4 regions of the Rouxiella sp. S1S-2 genome follow, and region 4 is predicted to be linked to each of the others. Evidence: predicted binding sites of a transcription regulator. Region 4 holds the regulator's gene; each other region holds the start of a gene.
The links. Region 4 encodes Fur, which represses iron uptake genes when iron is present. Its sites were predicted from a motif close to ATAATAATGAGAACNACTATCAA; they were not measured.
Positions count from the first base shown of each region.

Region 1: fhuF (siderophore-iron reductase FhuF) is a predicted target of Fur. The motif match lies at 1,591-1,613, and genes of this name have one in related genera.
Region 2: GA565_RS14685 (TonB-dependent siderophore receptor) is a predicted target of Fur. The motif match lies at 2,903-2,925, and genes of this name have one in related genera.
Region 3: efeU (iron uptake transporter permease EfeU) is a predicted target of Fur. The motif match lies at 3,109-3,131, and genes of this name have one in related genera.

Region 1 covers NZ_WFKL01000001.1:2,145,604-2,150,988, reverse strand. The annotation lists gene GA565_RS10095 (gamma-glutamyltransferase family protein) at 1-509, shown strand, start outside; gene GA565_RS10090 (dihydrodipicolinate synthase family protein) at 645-1,550, shown strand; gene fhuF (siderophore-iron reductase FhuF) at 1,690-2,445, shown strand; gene GA565_RS10080 (hypothetical protein) at 2,583-2,957, shown strand; gene GA565_RS10075 (hypothetical protein) at 3,080-3,622, opposite strand; gene GA565_RS10070 (iron-containing alcohol dehydrogenase family protein) at 3,672-4,760, opposite strand; gene GA565_RS10065 (NarK family nitrate/nitrite MFS transporter) at 4,833-5,385, opposite strand, start outside.
Region 2 covers NZ_WFKL01000001.1:3,170,502-3,175,886, reverse strand. The annotation lists gene GA565_RS14690 (epoxide hydrolase family protein) at 1-475, opposite strand, end outside; gene GA565_RS14685 (TonB-dependent siderophore receptor) at 652-2,781, opposite strand; gene GA565_RS14680 (VOC family protein) at 3,100-3,543, opposite strand; gene GA565_RS14675 (chromate transporter) at 3,683-4,204, opposite strand; gene GA565_RS14670 (chromate transporter) at 4,201-4,788, opposite strand; gene GA565_RS14665 (LysR family transcriptional regulator) at 4,902-5,385, shown strand, end outside.
Region 3 covers NZ_WFKL01000001.1:2,974,487-2,979,871, forward strand. The annotation lists gene efeB (iron uptake transporter deferrochelatase/peroxidase subunit) at 1-916, opposite strand, end outside; gene efeO (iron uptake system protein EfeO) at 1,000-2,139, opposite strand; gene efeU (iron uptake transporter permease EfeU) at 2,183-3,031, opposite strand; gene putP (sodium/proline symporter PutP) at 3,311-4,795, opposite strand; gene putA (trifunctional transcriptional regulator/proline dehydrogenase/L-glutamate gamma-semialdehyde dehydrogenase) at 5,237-5,385, shown strand, end outside.
Region 4 covers NZ_WFKL01000001.1:4,192,335-4,197,719, reverse strand. The annotation lists gene glnS (glutamine--tRNA ligase) at 1-1,529, shown strand, start outside; gene fur (ferric iron uptake transcriptional regulator) at 1,686-2,132, opposite strand; gene fldA (flavodoxin FldA) at 2,374-2,901, opposite strand; gene ybfE (LexA regulated protein) at 3,197-3,478, opposite strand; gene ybfF (esterase) at 3,760-4,530, opposite strand; gene seqA (replication initiation negative regulator SeqA) at 4,766-5,302, shown strand; gene pgm (phosphoglucomutase (alpha-D-glucose-1,6-bisphosphate-dependent)) at 5,326-5,385, shown strand, end outside.

The DNA.
Region 1 (5,385 bases), 2.0 Mb from region 4:
TTATTCAGTCTAACTACATGGGCTTTGGGTCTGGCATTGTGGTGCCCGGCACCGGTATTAGCATGCAGAACCGCGGCTGCGGCTTTGTGCTCAACCCGGCGCATGCCAACTGCGTCGCGCCTAACAAGCGCCCGTTTACCACCATTATTCCAGCTTTTGCCACCGACGGCGATGGCAAGCCGCTGATGTCATTTGGGCTGATGGGCGGCCCAATGCAGGCTCAGGGACATTTGCAGTTGGCGATTCGCATTATGCTTTATGGGCAAAATCCGCAGGCGGCTATCGATGCTCCGCGCTGGCGGGTGATTGAAGGCCGTAAGGTCGCCATTGAATCGACGCTGGATACCAACACACTGGCAGCGCTGCGAGCAATGGGCCACGACCTGCAGGTTGAAGACCCGCTGCAGGGCCACAGCTTTGGCGGCGCACAGGTGATCGTTCGTCACCCCGAGGGGCATTATCTGGCCGCCAGCGAGTCGCGTAAAGACGGGCAGGCGCTGGTGATGTAAATCCTCAAGATGTGACAGCGCTTCAACTTTCCCGCTTAAGGCGCTGTAATTTCCCCCACGCTATATATAAAAATGAAACATCGTTCTATAAATGAAGGATGTTTCTTTTTTTATTAATAAGCATGGAGAAAAATAATGACCGCTTCCCTATTTTACGGCGTGATCCCTCCGGTTCCTACCCTTTTTGACCACAACGAACGGCTCGACAAAGAAGCGATGAAACGCCTGATTGATTTCACAATCGCTGGCGGCGTCAATGGGCTATTTTTTCTGGGCAGCGCCGGTGAATTTGCGCATATGTCCGAGGCACTACGCCATGAAGTTGCCACGTTTTGCACCGCGTACGTCAACAAACGCGTACCAGTATTGATAGGCGCGGCGCATCCAGGCACTGAGGCAACGCTTGCCTTTGCCCAGCATGCCAAAAATGCCGGTGCCGACGGCGTGGTGGTGGTCAATCCCTATTACAACCCGCTGTCGGATGAAAACATTTATCTGCACTACAGCTATTTGGCCGAAAACCTCGACCTGCCGATAATGATTTATAACTTCCCCGCGCTCACAGGGCAGTCTATCCCGGTGGCGGTTATCAAAAAGTTGGCGGAAAATTATCACAACATCGTAGGACTCAAAGACACTGTCGACAGCCTTAATCACCTCCGCGAGACGATTCAGGCAGTGTTACCGGTGAGAGCGGATTTTGCAGTATTCGCCGGCTATGACGAATACCTCTTTGGTACGCTGATTCTGGGCGGTGCGGGAGCTATTCCTGCCAGCGCCAATTTTGCACCGCAAATTACCTGCGGCATCTATCAGGCCTGGTGTGACAAAGATTTCAGTAAAGCAGTGGAATGGCAGCAGCGCCTTTCGTGGTTACCGCCGCTGTACGCAGTAGACGTGCCGTTTTATAACGTCATAAAATATGCCATCAGTCTGGTTGGCGTTGAGGTGCAGGTAAACGCTTTACGCCCTGCCCAGCCGTTAAGCGATGACAAAAAGTCGCAGGTAAGGCACATCTTGCAGCAGGCGAACCTGCTTTAGTCTTGCACGATTATTAAGCGCAAAATAGCCACCAATGCCAATACAAATAGAAATCATTATTATTTCTGTTGGGATTTAGATACTCTTCGGTATCTATGATTTATCTTTAACGTATTGGCTGATTTTATTAAACCTGACTATGCAGACACTTTTCGATAGCTTTCGTGGCGGCCCGCTGCCTTGGGTTGCGGATCAGCTGAAGTTTATGTCTCCCGACGTAACGGATGCCCTTCCCTTAAGCCTGCTGACGACCGAGCAGGGCTGTGCCAGTTTGCTTGAGCGCTATTTAACATTTCACGCCGAAGATGCGGGCCACACGGACAAACGCCGTGCGCGTATTTCAATGTGGTCGCAGTGGTATTTTGCCTACTTGCTGCCAACCTGGGTGATCGTTTCGTTAAGCCACAACTGGCAACTGCCTATCCGTCCCGAGCAGCTGTTTTTAAGTCTGCAGCAGGAAGGCCTGCCCTCGCAGATTTATCTGCGGGGTGAAGGAACAGCGTTTACCCCGAGCGTTGAGGCGCCACTGCTGCGTTTCGAAGAGATGATTGAACAACACCTGCGTCCCGTTTGTCAGGCGATGGCTGACCTCTCGGGGCTAAAGCCCAGCATTTACTGGGGTAATGCGGCGGTTCGCGTGGGCTGGGGAATACAGCAGGCTGAGTTGGTTAAGGCCGATATTAGCGAAGGCAAAGCGTTACTGGATGCAAGAGAACTTTCGGCAGGAAGAAAAAATCCGCTGTTTCAGCCACTGCGCCCAGAAAATCCGCACGACCCTGAAAGCCCACTTTTTCGCCGCCAGTGCTGCCTGCGCCACGAATTGCCGGACATTGCCATGTGCCCGTCCTGCCCGCTGCTGCTAGCCGAAAAACGCCGCCGAATCCCCACTGCATAAGCGATTAGCAGGCAATTTATCGCCCGATACCTTCTGTTTGGCTTAACTTAGTTGAAAAAATGATTGGATCTTAGCGACAGAAAAATATAGTAATTAGGTTATATATAGACCAACGAGACTGTCACGAGGTAACAATTATGACAACACGTAAGCCTGACGATCGCTCTGCCTGGTACTCAACCTCCGCGTTGAAGACCAATTTAAGCGATCTGAACTCGCTGGCCTCAGGCGTGCTCAGCACTCTGTCGCAACCTGTCAATCTGGTATGGAACCACATCACCGGCAAGCAAGAGCCACTCAGAGCCAAAATTGTTCATCGCTATGCGGTGCCCTCTTCGCGCACCATCAGCGTTGCAGAGGGCTTTTTCGGGTTTATTCCGATCGAGTCTTATGAAAACGAAAAATACATTTTGGAAGTGGCCTATGGTGACCAGCAGTATCAGGTCGAAGTTCCGCGCGCTTACTACCAAAATAGCAGCATTGGCGACGGCATTGATATCCATACGCTGTAGCGTTAACCACAACGCCTTGCGCGCCAGGGATTGGCGGCAAAAATCTTTTCAGACATGTCGGTTATCAACCTGCTTAAAAAACTGTTAAATAATTGGAATATAACGGGCAAAGTTTTTATCCGTTAGTGATCATTATGAAACATATTCATATTATTAGGATTTCTGGCCATTTCTAACGCATGTCTCATGTGCGCTTCACGACTCCCCGAATAACCTCGGCCAAGCCCCAAGTCAAGTCTAAACCAGCCCGCGACGCCACCGGTCAGCGCCAGTGCGCCAATAGTGCCGACGAGCAGCACTTTAGACAATGCGACTCTTGATGGAGCCTGGGGTACCTGCTCTATCTTTGATTCATCTTCTATCGTAAGGACCGCATCCTTTATCCCCTGCTGTTGGTTGCTGGCGCGAATTTCACCCATTGTCGAGGTGATGTTTTCAGAAGCGGGAGGCGGAAAGCTAAATGTCTTCATCTCTAAATTATTGTTGTTAATATCTACGATTGCCTCTGACGCCACTGAAATTGCAGTCGTGTTGTTTAATGCTGCTTTGCTGTAAAAACAGCTAGGCACTCCCAGTGTTACGTCCATGATATTCGGCATAAATTTCTCCATAAAAATGAAAAAAGAGTACGCCGTACCAATAGGTTCAACATTGATATTGATCATTAATAAATATCACAAAACGAGCATTCTGAAGGGAAGAAAAGACCGGGGATTATGTTTTTACATAACTGAGTCGTTGAACACGCTGAATCGCTTCCTGCATCTGTTGCTGGGTGATTTCTGTCGGCATATTCGCCATATCGGGCGCACGTAAACTTCTTTCGATGATGAGATTAATATCCGCATCGTTAAGATCTGAATTAATTTCGTTTAGATGTACCGGAATAGCGCTGGCGCGTGCGAGAGACAGTGCTGCCAGCAGTTCTTCATCACTGCGGTTTTCCAGCGCCAATAAACAGAGATTACCGAATCCCACCAGCAGTCCGTGGGCGACGTGGCGCGTTTTATCACAGGCGGTAAATCCGTCGTACAGCGCGTGAGCCGCCCCAGTGTGCGCGCCGTTGCTCATTATTGACGTGAGACCGGCGTAAAGAAAAATAGCATCGAGCACCTGCTCCAGAGCAAGGTTGGCTTGCCCCTGTCGGATAGCCTGACAGGCATCGGCGGCGTAGTGTTTTATCAGCGTGAAACAGAGTTCGCTGTTGGTGCGCGCAACGCCTGAAAGTCCCGATAGCGTATTCATATCACTAATGGCTCGATACTCATACCACTTGGCGAGGGTATCGCCGAGTCCTGCAGACAACCAATGCAGCGGCGAAGTCGCCAGCAAATCGGCGTCAATCACCACGGCGGCAGGCCCGTAGGCCAAAGGGAACATATCGCGAAACTGGCCGTTTTGATGATAGCGAAAAGCCAAGGGAGTGATCGCAGAACAGGTTCCGGCAATGCTGGGTAAGGTGACAAGCGGAATATTGCACAACACGCCAGCGGCTTTTGCCGTATCAAGCGCCCTGCCGCCGCCGGTGGCAATCACGACTTCGACGCCCTGACGTTTAAGCCTGTCGGCCAGCTGTTTAATTTCCTCTTCACAGCACGTGCCGCTCAGGGTGTCATGACCTAGATAGCTGACCATTTGCTGGTCTAGCTGATCGGCCACTTTCTCCTCGACGCTGGCAATGCCGCGTGCTCCCCCCACCAATAACGCACGCTGCCCGAGGCGGCCACATACGGCACCAAGATGGTGGATAGCGCCGCGGCCGCGCAGCACGCTGGCAGGAAAAACGAGTCGATGAGTAAACATACTGCTCCAAAAGGAGAAATAACCATTCAAACAGTATGGAAGAAGAAAGCAAAACCTGCCGCAAATGGCAGGTTATTTACGCTTCTTACCCCCTGGCTGGGCACTTTTACGTCCATATACGCAGAACGTCACCGCTGCGCAGACCAGATAAAACAGCAAGAATACTTTCATTGCACCGGCCGGTGAGCCGGTCATCGCCAGTGACATACCAAATGCCTGCGGAATGAAAAATCCGCCGATCGCGCCGATGGATGAAATAAAGCCCAACGCGGCGGCGGTGTCAGTAACGGCTGCCTGCTGTGCCTGTTCAGGGCTTTTACCCTGCGCAATTGCACGATCGGCGGTAGTTTTACGGAATATTATCGCGATCATCTGGTAGGTGGATCCACTGCCCAACCCCGCCGTCAGGAACAGTGCCATAAACAGGGCAAAGAAAGCGATAAAATTGCCGCCCTGCCCGTTAACCGGCAGCGTAAGGAATAGCAGCGCTGCAAAAAGGGTCATCATCAAGTAATTAACCAGCGTCACTTTTACGCCACCCAGTTTGTCAGACAGCATGCCGCCGAACGAGCGGGCCAGCGCGCCAAAGAACGGGCCAAAGAACGCGTAGTGCATGATTTCTACG
Region 2 (5,385 bases), 1.0 Mb from region 4:
AATAATCGGCCGTTTGCGCACTGCCGATGCCGGTTTGCGTAGGCGCAGATGAAAATCCATAGCCGGGCAGGGAGGGAACAACCACGTCGAAGGCGTCGTACGGGTCACCGCCGTAGCGGGCAGGGTCAGCCAGCATGGGCACTATTTCAGCCATTTCGACAAAAGAACCCGGCCATCCGTGGGTCAGCACCAGCGGCATAGGCGCCGGCCCGCAGCCCTTCTGATGGACAAAATGTACCCTTTGCTGATCAATCTGGGCGGTAAATTGTGGCAGCTGGTTCAGCTTGGTTTCTTGCCTGCGCCAGTCAAACGTATGCTGCCAGTAACTCACTAGCCGTTTTAGAAATGCCGCATCCGTTCCTTCTCGCCAGCCAAGACAGTCAATCGTCTCAAGCCAGCGGGTGCGAGCCAGTCGTTGCTTCAGATCGTCAATGCTGGCATCACTGATAGCAATTTTAAAAGGTTGGATATCCAAGGCTATTCACTCTCGGTTGTTAAAAGATGTGTGGCAGTGCAGTGACTATAGTTTTTATTTGTGCAGGCAACCAGCGCTGTTGGAGGCGCGGTAACCTTTGCTAAAGGGGGCGTAAGCAAGAAAAGATGCTGCGCGCGGAAGATCCGTACGCAGCGGGGACGGGGTATACGGCAAACTTAGAAGTCGTAGCCGACTGTTGCAACCACTGTGCGCTCCTGGCCCCAGTAGCAATAGCTGGTGCCGTAGCAGGCTGCTACGTACTTCTTGTCGGTCAGGTTGTTGACATTAAGCTGAACGTAAGCGCCTTTGAGTGACGGGGTAAAGCTCGCAAGATTCACCTTTACCGAGGCGTCAAACAGTGTGGTGGAGGCAATGCGTTGGGTGTTGGCATTATCGGCCCACTGCTTGCCGATGTAGCGCGCACCGCCGCCGACGTTAATGCCCAGACCTGCGTCATACTGCGCCCACAGGGAGGCCATTTGGTTTGGCGTGACATATGGCGTATTGCCGCTGGTGCCGTCAATCGCGTCTTCGTATCTCACGCGGTTATAGGTATAACCGGCAATGATGTTAAGGCGGTCGGTCACTTTGCTGTGTGCTTCAAGCTCGATACCTTGCGAATGCACTTTGCCCGCAGGCTCGAAATAACTGCCGATAACGACGCGGTTGCCGACATCTTTTTGCGTCAGGTCATACAGCGCGACGCTGTACATATTGCTACTGCCCACCGGCTGGTATTTTAAACCGGCCTCGTACTGCTCGCTGGTCATCGGTTTAAGCAGCGTGCCGTTTTGGCCAGACAGCGCGGAAGGGGTCATCGCCTGACTGTAGCTAACGTAAGGCGAAATGCCGTTGTCGAAGGCGTACAGCAATGAGGCACGGCTGCTGAAATGTTTGTCGCTGCGTTCGCTGTCGGTTTCAACGCCGTAAATGCTTTCGTATTGGGTGTTTTTGGTTTTCAGCGTGTCGTAGCGGCCGGACAGCGTCATGTGCCACTTGTCGTACACCATGTCATCCTGCAAATAAACGCCAGACTGCTGATAACGACGTTTACCGTGCGTTGAGCTGTAAAGGTCAACGGCGCTGCCGCCCGAGACGCCGGTGTAAGGGTCAAGCGTGGAAGCGTAACCGCCCTGCGCATCCAGCGTATTGGTGTAATGCTGGAAATCAAAGCCTAGTACTACTTTATGCTGTAGCGCCGCAGTGGCGAAATCAGCTTCGAGCTGGTTATCAATCGCGAACGAATCAAGCGAAGACTGCTCGCCGGAGTAGTAGCGGTTTAGCAGCGTTCTGTCGGCATTCCAGCCACCCTGATACACCTGTTGCAGTTCGGTATTTGAGTGGGTGTAGTTAGCGTTTTGGCGGAAAGACCAGGTGTTATTGAAGTTGTGCTGGAACTCATAGCTGTATATCTGTTCCCAACGTTTGAATTCGTTACGCGAGCTCTCGCCGTCAAAGAATCCGCGGCCGAGTTTGTCGCCACGGCTGGAGTAGATGCTGCCGTCGCCTGGCACAGCCGCGTGATAGCCGCCAGAGGGGTCTTTCTGCAAATAGGCGCGCAGCAGCAGCGAGGTATTTTCATTGGGCTGCCACAGCAACTGTGGCGAAAGGGCATAGCGCTCTTCGCGCTGGTGGTCATACTGGGTGTCGCTGCTGCGAGTCAGGCCGGTTAGGCGGAATGCCCACTGGTCATTAATCGCACCGGTATAGTCAAACGCACCGCCTTGGGTATTGAAGTTGCCGCCGGACAAACGCACGTGGCCTTCACTGGCAAACTGCGGGCGTTTGCTGGTTTCCATCACCAGTCCGCCCGGAATGCTTTGCCCGTAAAGTGCGGAGGAGGGACCTTTGATGACGTCAATACGCTCAAGGAACCACGGGTCAACCTGGACGATATTGTAGCTTCCGCCGTCGGAGGCCATGCGCAACCCGTCAAGGAACACGTTATCGACGTCGCCACCGTGGAAACCGCGCAGTGAAACCGTGTCGTAGCGCGTGGCGCCGCCGGCAAAGTTGGTGAACACGCCGGGGGTGTAGTTCAGGGCAGAGTTAACGGTGGTGGCGTTCTGATCGTCCATCTGTTGGCGAGTAACCACTGAAACCGACTGACCGGTAGTGATCAGCGGGGCATCGGTCTTGGTCGCCGCCTTGCTTGTTTTCGCGGTGTAACCCTGAGTCGGTGCATCAGCAGCATCTGAAGGTGACGCAGTGACCACGACAGTATCATCGGCGAGGGCTGCCAGAGGAGAACACAGGGCCAACGCGCACAGGACGGCGAGGCGCTTGAATGGAAAAGCAAACAACATGATTCATATTCCCTATAAAAATTGTTTTCTCAAACAGTCAATAAAGTACGTTGCGATCAAAGCAGAGGGTTTAGCGCCTATGTCAGGATTCTTACGCCAAAACGCAAGCATGGTAAACGAAATGATAAGTAGTATCATTATTATTTAATATGCTTGGTGACATTTTCCAACATTGAGAGACAGGGGAGGTCTTTGGCAATCCTAATTTCTAGAAGGAGGGTGGGTTTTTGCATAAGACGTCACGCGACAGCTTTCTGTCGCGTTTTGCTAAGAGGGGGAATACAAAAAACGCTATGGATGGGGTTATCGCGCGACATTTTAGCCGAGCGTGGACTGCCGTGCGTTAATAATTTCCATCCCAATCTGCTGACCGCAGGAGAGTTCCAGGGTGTTGCCGTCTGGATCGGCGAAGAATGCCCAGTAGCCTACCGGTGGCAGTGATTGCTGTGCTTTTCGGCGCAGAACGCCTTCCTGTTCGGCAAGCTTTACCTTAGCGTCAATTTCTTCGCGGCTACTGCAGGCGATGCCAAGATGGCCAAAGGGACCTAACGGGGTGTCGACGGTGGTTTGTGACTGTACCAGTACCAGTGCGAAAGGACGGGTTAAATCTGATAACCAGGCCACCTTTTGTGCCTCTTCTATGCCGGGCTCACGCTGATGGATAATCTGCATTCCGGCATAGCGCTGATAAAATTCGATGCTTTTTTGAAGGTCTTTAACCTGTAATGCAATATGGCTGAATCCCACATCATTCACTGACATACGCCTGCTCCTTGTTAACGCTCAACTGCCCGTAATGAAAGTAAAATATAAATCTCAAAAAGGGGTCAACCGACAAGAGCTTCATCCATGAGGCTACCTGTCGATTGTCGCAACGCGGTTTTGCTGGATAAGAAGACGTTTAGACCAGCACCAGTCCGAGCACGGCGCCCACCGCCAATACCCAAAGTGGATGAATTTTCTTGTTCATCGCCAGCAGCGTACACAGGGCGATAACGGCGGCAAGTGCGATGCTGGTGGCCGAGGCTTTAGCGATTAACAGGCCGCTGGAAATAACCAGTCCGACGGTGACCGGCACAAGACCGCTTTGGACTATGCGCCGCCACGGCTTGTCTTTGTAGCGTTTCCAGCCGCCCATCACGATAAGCGTAATAATCGACGACGGGCCAAATTTTGCCAATGATGACACCAGCAAGCCGGCCCATCCGGCCACCTGCCAGCCCACCAGCGGCACAATCATCATGTTAGGGCCGGGTGCAGCCTGCGCCAGCGCAAACAGGGCGCTGAACTCCTGGGCACTCATCCAGTGGTGATTCTGCACCACTTCACGCTGCATTTCGGGCAGGATGGTGTTACCGCCGCCAAAGGCCATCACTGAAAGCTGGGTAAACAACAGCGCCAAAGTGATCAGTATGCCAGTCATTTTTGGGTTCTCCAGAACAGCAGAATGCTGATAGGTGCCAGAACCAGCATCACGGCCAGCATGGGTAAACGCAGTACGGCGATGGCGATAACCCCGAGTATTACAATAGCCAGCTGCAGCCATTTTCCTTTGAGTGGAAGCAGCATCTTGAAGCCAGTGGAGAGCAATAGTCCGGCTGCACCTGCGGCGAGACCGGCAAATAGATGTTCAACCACCACGTCATTTTGATAGCGAGCATAAACCAGTCCGAGACCGACAACGATGGCGGTTGGGGCACAAATCAGGCCAAGGATCGCCGCTAATGCCCCACGAAGTCCCTGAAACTCATTACCGAGCGCAACCGACAAATTAATGATGTTGCCACCGGGTAAAAATTGGCACAGGCCTAGCAGCTCAGTGAACTCGTCACCGCTCAACCAGCGTTTTTTCTCAACGATCATCCGCCGCGCCATCGGCAATACGCCGCCAAATCCGGTTAACCCCAAAATAAAAAAGCCCACGAAAAGTTCGCGACAGCTTGGCGTGACGCCCTGATGTGCGTGTAGATTTTCATTACTGACATTGCTATTCAAAGGTGCTGACATGAATACGCTCGGTTATTAAAATAGTTAATTGAGGTATGGTTTTTAAGTATGATGCCAGTTGATGTGTCAGCGTGTCTAATTCATTTAAAGAACAAAAAGGATACCTTTAAGGTATGGCAGATATTGAACTGCGGCGTTTACGGGCGTTTGTTACGGTGGTTGAAGAGGGCAATATTACGCGCGCGGCGCAGCGCCTCTACATTCAACAGCCGCCGCTGACCCGACTATTGCAGAGCCTGGAAGAGGAGTTTGGCGTTAAGTTACTTGAGCGCTTGCCGCGTGGCGTAGAGCCGACCGAAATAGGCAGGGTGCTGTTTCAAGAGGCGAAATTACTGCTCCAGCGTGCCGAAAACCTCAGTGCCACCATGCAGCGGGCCACCGAGGGCAAGCAGGGTAATATTCGTATCGGATTCACCAGTTCGGCCGCGTTGCATGCCTTTGTGCCCAACGTGCTGCGCCGATATCGTGAAGTGTATCCGCGGGTGACCGCACAGCTTGAAGAGTCCGGCAGTACTGAGCTTTTGCAGGCATTGGTTAATAGAACGCTGGATGTAGCGTTTGTGCGTACGCCGGTGCTGGGCATGCCTGAGCTAAAAA
Region 3 (5,385 bases), 1.2 Mb from region 4:
TGGTCTGCTGCTCCTGCAATGGCGTACGGTCCCAAAACTCAACGCGGAAGGGAATAATCCGCGCCGCCTGATAGCTGCCGCCGACCGACCACGCAGGTTCACCCTGGTCCGGCGTCACCCAGATAGCCTTGTTCATCAGTGGCTGGTCTTTGGTGTCCGGATTCGCGGTGCCATCCTTGAATCCCAGCAGATTAATCGGCGTCTCTTTACCCTGACTGCGCGCGGCGTGCGACGAGATAAAACCGTCGCGACGCCAGCGCACGCTGAGCAGGTCTGGGGTGTATTTTATGATATCGCGCAGCGCGTGCAGCACGGTATCGGCATTGTTGGCACAAATTTGCAACAGCAAATCACCGTGGCACAGCTTGGCGTCGAGCGAGTCATTCGGGAAGCGCTGCATACGCTGCAAACTTTTAGGCTTATGCGCGGCTAAACCAAAGCGTTCGTCAAACAACGAATCCCCCACTGAAAGCGTGAGAGTCATGTTGTCGGGGTAAATATCCGGCCCCATAATACCTGAATCCATCGGTGGAAATTTAGGGTCAACGCTGGGCGCCTTGCCCCCGGTGGTCAAAAACTGAAAGCGCGCCGTGAGCAAGCGAAAAAGGCGCTCGAGGTCGGCCTTGTTAACGGCCAGCACGTCAAACGATACCAGTGACATCGACGCCTGCTGTGGCGTGAGGATACCAGCCTGATGTTCGCCGTGAAAAGGTTGCATGCTGTGGCGTTCATCGGGTGACACGGTGCCGGGCTCATAGCCCTGTTTTGCACCCGGTGCCTGCGCAGCGTGGGTTGCCGCACCGCCGAAGGCGATAGCTCCGCCGAGTAATCCTGCGCCCTTCAGTAAGCGGCGGCGTGAAGAAGAGACGTCCTGCGCCCTATTTTGGGCTTCGTTATTACTATTAGAATTGCTCATTGCTTTGCCTCTACTCACCCGGCGCAATGCACCGGGTGTGACTGATTATTCCAGTCCATTTATTGCCTTGCTGAACGTGGGGGTTAATCGAGACCCAGCACGCCACGCAGTTTGGCCAAGTCCTCGGCCAGAGTAGTGATCGGGCCTTTCATGGCATTACGGTCGGCATCGGACAGTTTTTCATAGTTTTCATAGCCCTCTTTGGTGCGGTATTTATCCAGCAGGGTATCGACAGTTTTAAAGTTGGCATCAATTTTATCCAGCAGCGGCTTGTCGGCTTTTACCAGCAGCGGGCGCAGCAGATTAACGATTTTTTGTGCACCGTCGAGGTTGGCGCGGAAGTCCCACAGGTCGGTGCGGCTGTAGCGGTCTTCTTCACCGCTGATTTTACTTGACGCCACTTCTTCAATCAGACCGGCCGCGCCGCCCACAACTTTGCTCGGCGGGAAAGTCAGGTCAGTGATACGCTTTTGCAGGTCCTGGGTGTCGGCATACAGTCGGTCAGCCAGCTCCGTGGTGCCTTTCGTGGTTTTATCGGCGAAGAGGATTTTCTCTAGGCGGTGGAAGCCGGTAAATTTAGGATCATCGGCCTTTTTCTCGAAGTCATCTTCACGGGCATCGATGCTGCCGTCCAGGTCTGAGAACAGTTCGGCAATAGGTTCGATACGCTCATAGTAAACGCGCGTAGACGGATAAAGCTGCTGGGCCAATGTTAAATTACCCTGCTTGATGGCGTCGGTGAAGGCCTTGGTGTGGCTCACCAGCTCGGCAACCTGTTGCGTTACGTAGACTTTATATTCGGCAATCGGCCCTACCAGCGCCATGGCGTCTGGCTTAACCGAGGTAGCCTCACCCACGGCAGTCACTGTCAGCTTACCTTTCGGATTGCTCAACAGGCCGCAGGTCATGTCGTATTCGCCAGCTTCAAGGTTGGCAGTCATCTTCTGAGTAAAGCCGGGCGCGACGTTTTCACGCTCTTCTATCACCATTACGCCTTTGAGGATTTCCCATTCGAGTCCTTTTTTACTGGCGTTGTGAATAATAAACTGCGTTTTTCCGGCAGGAACGGTCAACTGCATCGGCTCACACTGTTTATCGGTCACCGTAATTTTCACCTGCGGAACCTCAGCGGCAAACAGGCTGGCGCTGAAAGAAAATGCAGGCAGAGACAAAAGCGCAATCTGCAACGCCTTACGGCGAAAGGCAGTACGTGAATCAGACATAAAAAACTCCCAGAGGTAGTGATGTTAGCTGTGCGCTGTTAACTCAACGCTGTGTTTTTTGGCCAACCGCAGAGGCAGAACTCCCCTGCTGTTTACTCGGAAAGAAGAAGAACAGCAGTGCGGGGACCAGATACAGCAAATAGACCAGCACTTCGCTAACCGACGGCGCCTGCTGATAGCCCAACATGCCCTCAAGCAGCGTGCCAAACAGTGAATCCGTCGACAACACGTTGCTCAGGTCGAACGCCGTTGCCTGCAGCCCGTTCCACAGACCCGCCTCGTGGAAGGCACGAATGGCACCCGCCGCCAGCCCGGCCGCCACAAACAGGATAAACAGGCTGGTCCACTTAAAGAATTTGGCCAGCTGTAATTTTACGCCGCCGTAGTAGATGGCAAAGCCGAGAATAATCGCTGCGACCAGCCCCAGCACTGCGCCAATCGGTGCCTCGATGCCAACGTCCTGCTGAAAAGCGGCCAACAGGAAGAACACCGATTCAAGACCCTCACGCGCCACGGCGAAGAACACCATCGCGACCAGCGCCCAGCCTTGACCGCTGCCGGAGTTAAGCGCGTTGTCGATGGCCCCTTCAAGATGCACCTTGATTGACCGCGAGACTTTACGCATCCAGAACACCATGTAAGTCAGGATAAATACCGCCACCAGCGCCACCAGTCCTTCAAACAGCTCCTGCTCTTTTTGCGGGAACTCGCCGGTGGTTTCATTGATAACGATACCCAGTCCAAGACACAGGGCGGCGGCAATAATCACGCCAATCCAGACAATGCCGAGCCACTGCCCGCGCTGAGTCCTTTTTAGATAGCTGGCAATCAGGCTGACTATCAAGGCGGCTTCCAGCCCTTCGCGGAACATAATTAAAAAGGGAACAAACATAGCGGTGACTCCGAAAACGGGTTTGAAAGCACAAAGTCGATATTGCAACCTGCGTACAACTGTAAAGAAGGGTAAAAATGAAAACGATTGTGATTATCATTCCATTGGAAATAAATACAAGTGGAGACTGTAGGATTTTCGAAAATAGTTATTGCGTATTGTGTGATTTCTTAAGGTTAAATTAAGATTGGTGACGAAATAAAAAACCCTCTTCCCTCGCCGTTGAGCCGAAGAAAAGGGTTTAATGCCTAACTATCAATAAATTATAATATTAATGAATTAAACCGTGCGGTACTCCGCTTCTGCGGCGTTAAAGCGTTTTTCGACTGCGGCGGAAGGTTTGCGCCCCATCAGACTGACCACTACGATGGCAATGCAGGCGAAAGCGAAGCCGGGGATAATTTCATACAGGTCCAGCCAGCCGTAGTTTTTCCATACCAGCACGGTCACTGCCCCGACTATCATCCCGGCCAGCGCGCCGTTGCGGGTCATACGCGACCACATCACGGAAATCAAGATAACCGGGCCAAACGCTGCGCCAAAACCGGCCCACGCATAGCTCACCAGACCCAGCACTTTATTTTCAGGGTTGGCCGCCAGCGCGATGGCTACCACCGCCACCACCAGCACCATTAAACGACCGACCCACACCAGTTCCTTCTGGCTGGCGTCCTTACGCAGAAATGCTTTATACAAGTCTTCTGTTATCGCGCTTGAGCACACCAGTAGCTGGCAGCTCAACGTACTCATCACTGCGGCGAGAATGGCAGAAAGCAGCACACCCGCTATCCACGGATTAAACAGGATTTTCGCCAATTCGATAAATACGCGTTCACCATTTTGCGTCACGTTCCCGGCCTCACCCGGATTATTGGCGAAATAGGCAATACCGAAAAAGCCCACCGCGATGGTCCCCGCCAGACACAAGATCATCCAGGTCATGCTGATGCGACGCGCATTTTTAATAGTATGGTGCGAGTCTGCGGCCATGAAGCGCGCCAAAATATGCGGTTGACCGAAATAGCCAAGTCCCCAGCCCAGCAGCGATAAAATCGCAACCAGATTCATGCCTTTAAACATATCGGTGTATTCAGGGTTCTTAGCGCTGATAACCAACATTGAGGAGTCAATACCGCCCACCGCCAGAATAACGATAACCGGCGTGAGGATCAGCGCGAAGATCATCAGCGTAGCCTGCACGGTGTCGGTCCAGCTAATGGCCAGGAATCCGCCGATGAAGGTATAGATGATGGTCGCCGCCGCACCGGCCCACAGTGCAGTTTCATAGGTCATACCGAAGGTGCTTTCAAACAGACGGGCACCGGCTACCACGCCAGATGCACAGTAAATCGTGAAGAAAATCAAAATAACTACGGCGGAGATAATGCGCAGCAGTTTGCTGGAATCTTCAAAACGGTGAGTGAAATAGTCCGGCAACGTCAAGGCGTTATTGTTGGCCTCGGTGTGCACCCGCAGGCGCCCGGCGACCAGCTTCCAGTTGAGATAAGCACCGAGAGTCAAACCGATGGCAATCCAGCTTTCTGAAATCCCCGAAACAAAAATCGCGCCCGGTAACCCCATTAACAGCCAACCGCTCATATCAGAAGCGCCGGCAGAGAGCGCGGTAACGAAACTGCCCAAGCTACGGCCACCGAGGATATAGTCGTCAAAGTTTTTAGTGCGTAAATAGGCGATAAGCCCAATTAAAATCATGCCAAAAATATAGACACAAAATGTCACCAGCATTGGTGTGTTCATTGTCATGCAAGTTCTCCATGTATTTTCTTTAATTATCAGTTCCACCCGAAACGCAGAATTACCCTGTCCGCATCTCTAAGAGTTTGCCGCGAAATGTGCAGGCGCCCTCGTCCTTTCTAACGTGCTACAAAATTTTTCAGCCCGAGGATACTAGTGGAGCACGTTCTGCAGGCCAAGACTTTTAACGCTCATTGAACAATGTGCCAACCTTAAAACTGCAAAGTTGTGACACGGAGTTGCATCTTTTTCACTTGCCCAACCTCAGCAAGTTGCACTTGGTACAACCCTGCAAATAAATTAAGCAACAATCATGCCGTTATTTTTTTGTTAATTTGATCACTAATTTCACCTTCGGCATGGTTCCTGCATTTAACAAGGTTGCACAAAGTTGCAACATCGCAGATAGTAGCGAAAATAACAGGTTTACTGACAACGGAGTTCTTGGGAATGGCAACGACGACTATGGGCGTGAAGCTTGATGAAGCGACGCGTGACAGAATAAAAATCGCCGCGCAGGGCATCGACCGCACGCCCCACTGGCTTATCAAACAGGCTATCTACTCGTATCTTGAGCAGCTTGAATCAGGCACTGGCCT
Region 4 (5,385 bases):
TCTGCCTGAACTTTGGCATCGCGCAAGACTACCAGGGCCAATGCAACCTGCGTTTTGATGATACCAACCCGGTGAAAGAAGATATCGAATTCGTCGAGTCTATTAAAAAAGACGTTCAGTGGCTTGGTTTCGAGTGGAGCGGTGAGGTTCATTACTCTTCCGACTATTTTGATCAACTGCACCACTATGCGGTTGAGCTGATTGAAAAAGGCCTGGCCTACGTTGACGAACTGTCTCCGGATCAGATCCGCGAATATCGCGGTAACCTGACGGCGCCGGGTAAAAATAGCCCGTTCCGCGATCGCACTGTGCAAGAGAACCTCGACCTGTTTGCCAAAATGCGCAACGGCGAGTTTGCCGAGGGCACCGCGTGCTTGCGCGCAAAAATTGACATGGCGTCGCCATTCTTCGTGATGCGTGATCCGGTGCTGTATCGCATCAAGTTTGCCGACCACCATCAGACCGGCACTAAGTGGTGCATCTATCCGATGTACGATTTCACCCACTGCATTTCCGATGCGCTGGAAGGGATCACTCACTCGCTGTGTACGCTGGAGTTCCAGGACAACCGCCGTCTGTATGACTGGGTGCTCGACAACATCAGCATCGCCTGTCATCCGCGTCAGTACGAGTTCTCACGCCTGAATCTTGAATATTCCATCATGTCCAAGCGCAAGCTGAGCCTGCTGGTGACCGACAAGATTGTAGAAGGTTGGGATGACCCGCGTATGCCAACGGTATCCGGCCTGCGTCGTCGCGGTTATACCTCGGCGTCAATTCGCGAGTTCTGTCGTCGTATCGGCGTGACCAAGCAGGATAACAACGTTGAAATGGCCGCGCTGGAGTCCTGCATTCGTGACGACCTCAACGAAAACGCGCCGCGTGCGATGGCGGTGATCAATCCGGTTAAAGTGATTATTGAGAACTTTACCGGTGATGCCGTTCAGTGGGTAAAAATGCCAAATCATCCGAGCAAGCCAGAAATGGGCTCGCGTGATGTGCCATTTACCGCTGAAATCTTCATCGATCAGGCTGATTTCCGCGAAGAAGCCAACAAGCAGTACAAGCGTCTGGTTCTGGGGAAAGAAGTGCGTTTGCGCAATGCGTACGTGATTAAAGCCGAACGCATCGAGAAAGATGCCGAAGGCAATATCACCACTATTTTCTGTAGCTATGACATTGATACCCTGAGTAAAGACCCTGCCGACGGCCGTAAAGTCAAAGGCGTGATCCACTGGGTGTCTGCGAGCGAAGGTAAACCGGCCGAGTTCCGCTTGTATGACCGCCTGTTCAGCGTCGCTAACCCGGCTCAGGCAGAAGACTTTCTGACCACTATCAATCCAGAGTCTCTGGTGATTGCCCACGGGTTTGTTGAACCGAGCATGGCAAACGCACAGGCCGCAGTGAGTCTGCAGTTTGAGCGTGAAGGGTATTTCTGCGCCGACAGCACTTACTCCAGTGCCGAGCACCTGGTGTTTAACCGCACCGTCGGGCTGCGTGACAACTGGGAAAGTAAGCCAGTCGTCTGATCAATAAGCGTGAGATCCCCGGCTCCAGGAGTGGGGGATCTACGCTAATCCCCAACTCTTCCGCATCAAATTCCAGGCATAAAAAAACCGCTTTTCAGCGGTCATTTTATAGGCGAATACTCTTTTGTTCCTCAGCGACAGCGCTGGGGCAAAATATCAGCCTTTACCATGCAGAGTTTCATCTTCGATGCAGTTGCCAAGTTCGCAATGGCCGTAAAGATAAAGACTGTGGTTGGTGAGTTTAATACCGTGTGCCTTGGCAATCTCACGTTGACGGCCTTCGATATACTCGTCACGGAACTCAATAACGCGGCCGCAGTCGAGGCAGATCAAATGGTCGTGGTGATGTTGCTGAGTCAGTTCAAATACTGACTTGCCGCCTTCAAAATTGTGACGGGTAACAATGCCGGCGTCGTCAAACTGGTTCAAAACACGGTAAACCGTGGCAAGACCAATCTCTTCGCCCATATCAATCAGTTCTTTGTACAAATCTTCCGCACTGACGTGATGACCTGCCGGAGCTTGCAACACTTCCAGGATTTTCAGGCGCGGAAGCGTGACTTTTAAGCCGGCTTTCTTCAGTGCGGTGTTGTTGTCAGTCATGCGGATTTAGTCCTGTCACTATGCTAATCACGTTAATGAAAACGGTGGGCTGTTCACAAACATCGTTCGCACCCTTCAAACGGGCGATAAAAAAGCCAAAACGATAAAAACAGATAATGTAAGTGTACCTTGATACAGCTGAAAGTTACAATTTTGTAGACGTTAAATTGTTAATTTCAGTGATAGTTTGGCCCTTTCGCGTTTAACCTCAACGATTCAGGGCCTTAGCCTTTGTGTGGGATTAGCCGATTATCTCTGAAAGGCTTAATTCTTCGCTAATTTGCTTAACCCAAGCGTCGACACGTTCGTTTGTCAGCTCAGGTTGACGGTCTTCGTCGATGGCCAGACCGATGAAGTGAGTATCATCCGCCATGCCTTTAGACGCTTCGTAACCGTAACCTTCGGTTGACCAGTGGCCAACAATCACGGCGCCGCGTGGTTCGATAATATCGCGAACGGTGCCCATCGCGTCACAGAAGTACTCGGCGTAATCTTCCTGATCGCCACAGCCAAACAGCGCAACCAGCTTGCCTTCAAAATCTATCTCTTCCAGCGTTGGGAAAAAGTCGTCCCAGTCACACTGTGCTTCACCGTAGTACCAGGTTGGGATGCCAAGCAGCAGAATATCGTATTTTTCCAGATCTTCTTTGCTGCTTTTGGCGATGTCCTGCACGTCAGCAACATCTTTACCCAACTGCTTCTGGATCATTTTTGCGATGTTTTCGGTGTTTCCGGTGTCGGAACCAAAGAAGATACCTACTACTGCCATAAGCTTATCTAACCTCTTGTTCTTCAATAGACTCATCGAGTCTGCTTTTTCGTCCGCGGCATGCGATTCAGTTTGCGCAAGATAATAGCAAACTCGACGGGCTGAGAACATATTCTCATCCCAACTCTGATTAATGCAGCACGGTTTTAATACGACCCTAATTCTAATGCCCTACAGTCTAACGGGCATTTCAGGCGAGCGTTATCGCCTTTGTGTGTTCTTGCACTTGCGGAAAGACGGAGAAACGCAACGGCGGATAACCGCTAGGGTTACCCGCCCGCATCACAAACGATGACTAACTTTCCTGATTGTTCAGATGAGACAGCAGCATCTGCTCAATCAGCTCGCTGCGACTGATATTTTGCTGTTCCGCCAGCTTATTAAGCGCATCCACGGCTTCGGCATTAATTTTCAGCTCAACGCGACGTAAACCGTTGTTTTTGTCACGGCGAAGCTGATTACGCTTGTTAATCCTAAGCTGTTCATCGCGAGAAAGCGGATTTGTTTTTGGACGTCCCGGACGGCGATCGTCTGCGAACAGATCAAGCGTCGTGCGATCCAGTTGTTCTTTTGCCATAGGTAGCGGTACAACTAGGGAAGTTACATCGAAAAGCGGCCAGGCCCTTTTCAGATGAAGTGGTTAACACATTTCGGGCTAATAAACCCTAACCCAATTTACCTCAAACGCGGGAGATAACCGACCCGCCGCAGGGGCAAAATTACAGCGCGCAATCATACCCTAGCGTATATCCCTCCACAACGCCTAACTGCCCCTAATTACACGCTAAGTTATTATGATTAGCGGTTTTTTTGAACAGTTGCGCGCGGTAGAGGTAAATTTTAGTTAGCGTTGCGCATTCATTGTTCATCAATGAAGCGATGAATGGCGCGCAGCACCGCGTCCGGCTTCTCGGCATGCACCCAGTGTCCGCTGCCCGCGACAACGTGTGCTCTGGCCTGCGGAAACTGGCGCATAATGGCGTCGCGGTAACTGTCTTGTATGTAATTAGACAGTCCGCCGCGAATAAACAGCGCCGGATGCGGCCAGGCAGGTACGTCGGCCCAGCCAATAATATTGGCATATTCCTTTAACAATACCGCCACGTTGAAGCGCCATTCGCCCTGTTGAAACGACTTCAACAGAAACTGGGCAACGCCGTCTTCCTTTATAAAGGCCTGCATACACTGAGCGGCCGACGTGCGGTCTTTAATGCCTGCCGCGCTAACGGCGTTAAGTGCGGCAAAAATCTCGTCGTGACGGCGCGTGGCATAGTCAACCGGGGCCATGTCAATAGCGACCAGCTTTTCAACTCTGTCAGGTGCGACCGCCGTCAGTGCCATCGCGGCCTTGGCGCCCATAGAGTGGCCAATCACCAGCGCTTTATCGATGCCCACATCGTCAAGCGTGTCGAGTAAATCTTCGGCCATGGCGCGGTAGGTCATAACATCGGCGCGGTCCGAGAGTCCGTGATTACGCAAATCCACCTGAAGCACACTATGCTGTTGTCTCAGGTCACGTGCCAGCACGCCCAGATTATCCAGCGTACCGAACAGGCCGTGAATAAGCAGAACAGGCAATGCCGAAGTGTCAGAAGATTCAGATTGTTGCAGTCGATAATGTAATTTCATCGCAGGGTCCGTTAGACATTTATTACTGGTAAGGATCTCATTAGGTTATCATGAGTCACGGAAGATTTTCTTTCAGATACCTGAGTGGGATAAAGCAATGCACGCGCCGGGTAAGAGTTGGATATGAGGTTTTGTCTGCTTTTTGAATATTAAGGTGAATTCGCCTTTTTGTTTGCGCAGTTTAATTTGTATAATCCTTTGAATAAATTAAGTAGAAAAACAGTACTGGATAAAGATGAAAACGATTGAGGTTGATGAAGAGCTTTACCGCTATATCGCGAGCCATACGCAGCATATCGGTGAGAGTGCATCAGACATTTTGCGGCGGATGCTGAAATTCTCTGCCGGCCAGGAAGTGCAGGCTCCCGCCGCAGCCAGCGCAGCGCCCGCAGAAAAAACCGCGGTAGCCGCTAATACACCGCGCGATCGCGTGCGTGCCGTTCGTGAACTCATGCTGTCTGATGAGTATGCCGAACAAACTAAAGCGGTGAACCGTTTTATGTTAATTCTGACGACCTTATATACGCTTGATCCTAAAGAATTTGCGGTTGCGACTGATACTTTACGTGGACGTACTCGCACATATTTTGCCGGCGACCAGCAAACGTTGCTGCAAAACGGTATTCATACCAAGCCAAAGCATGTACCCGGTACACCTTATTGGGTCATTACCAATACCAACACAGGCCGTAAACGCAGCATGATCGAACACATCATGCAGTTGATGCAGTTCCCAGCCGAACTGACCGATAAAGTTTGCGGCACTCTTTAAAAAAGCATTAGGGAGAAATGCCAGTGGCTAACAACCCCCGTGCAGGGCAACCTGCTCAGCAAAGCGATTTGATTAACGTTGCA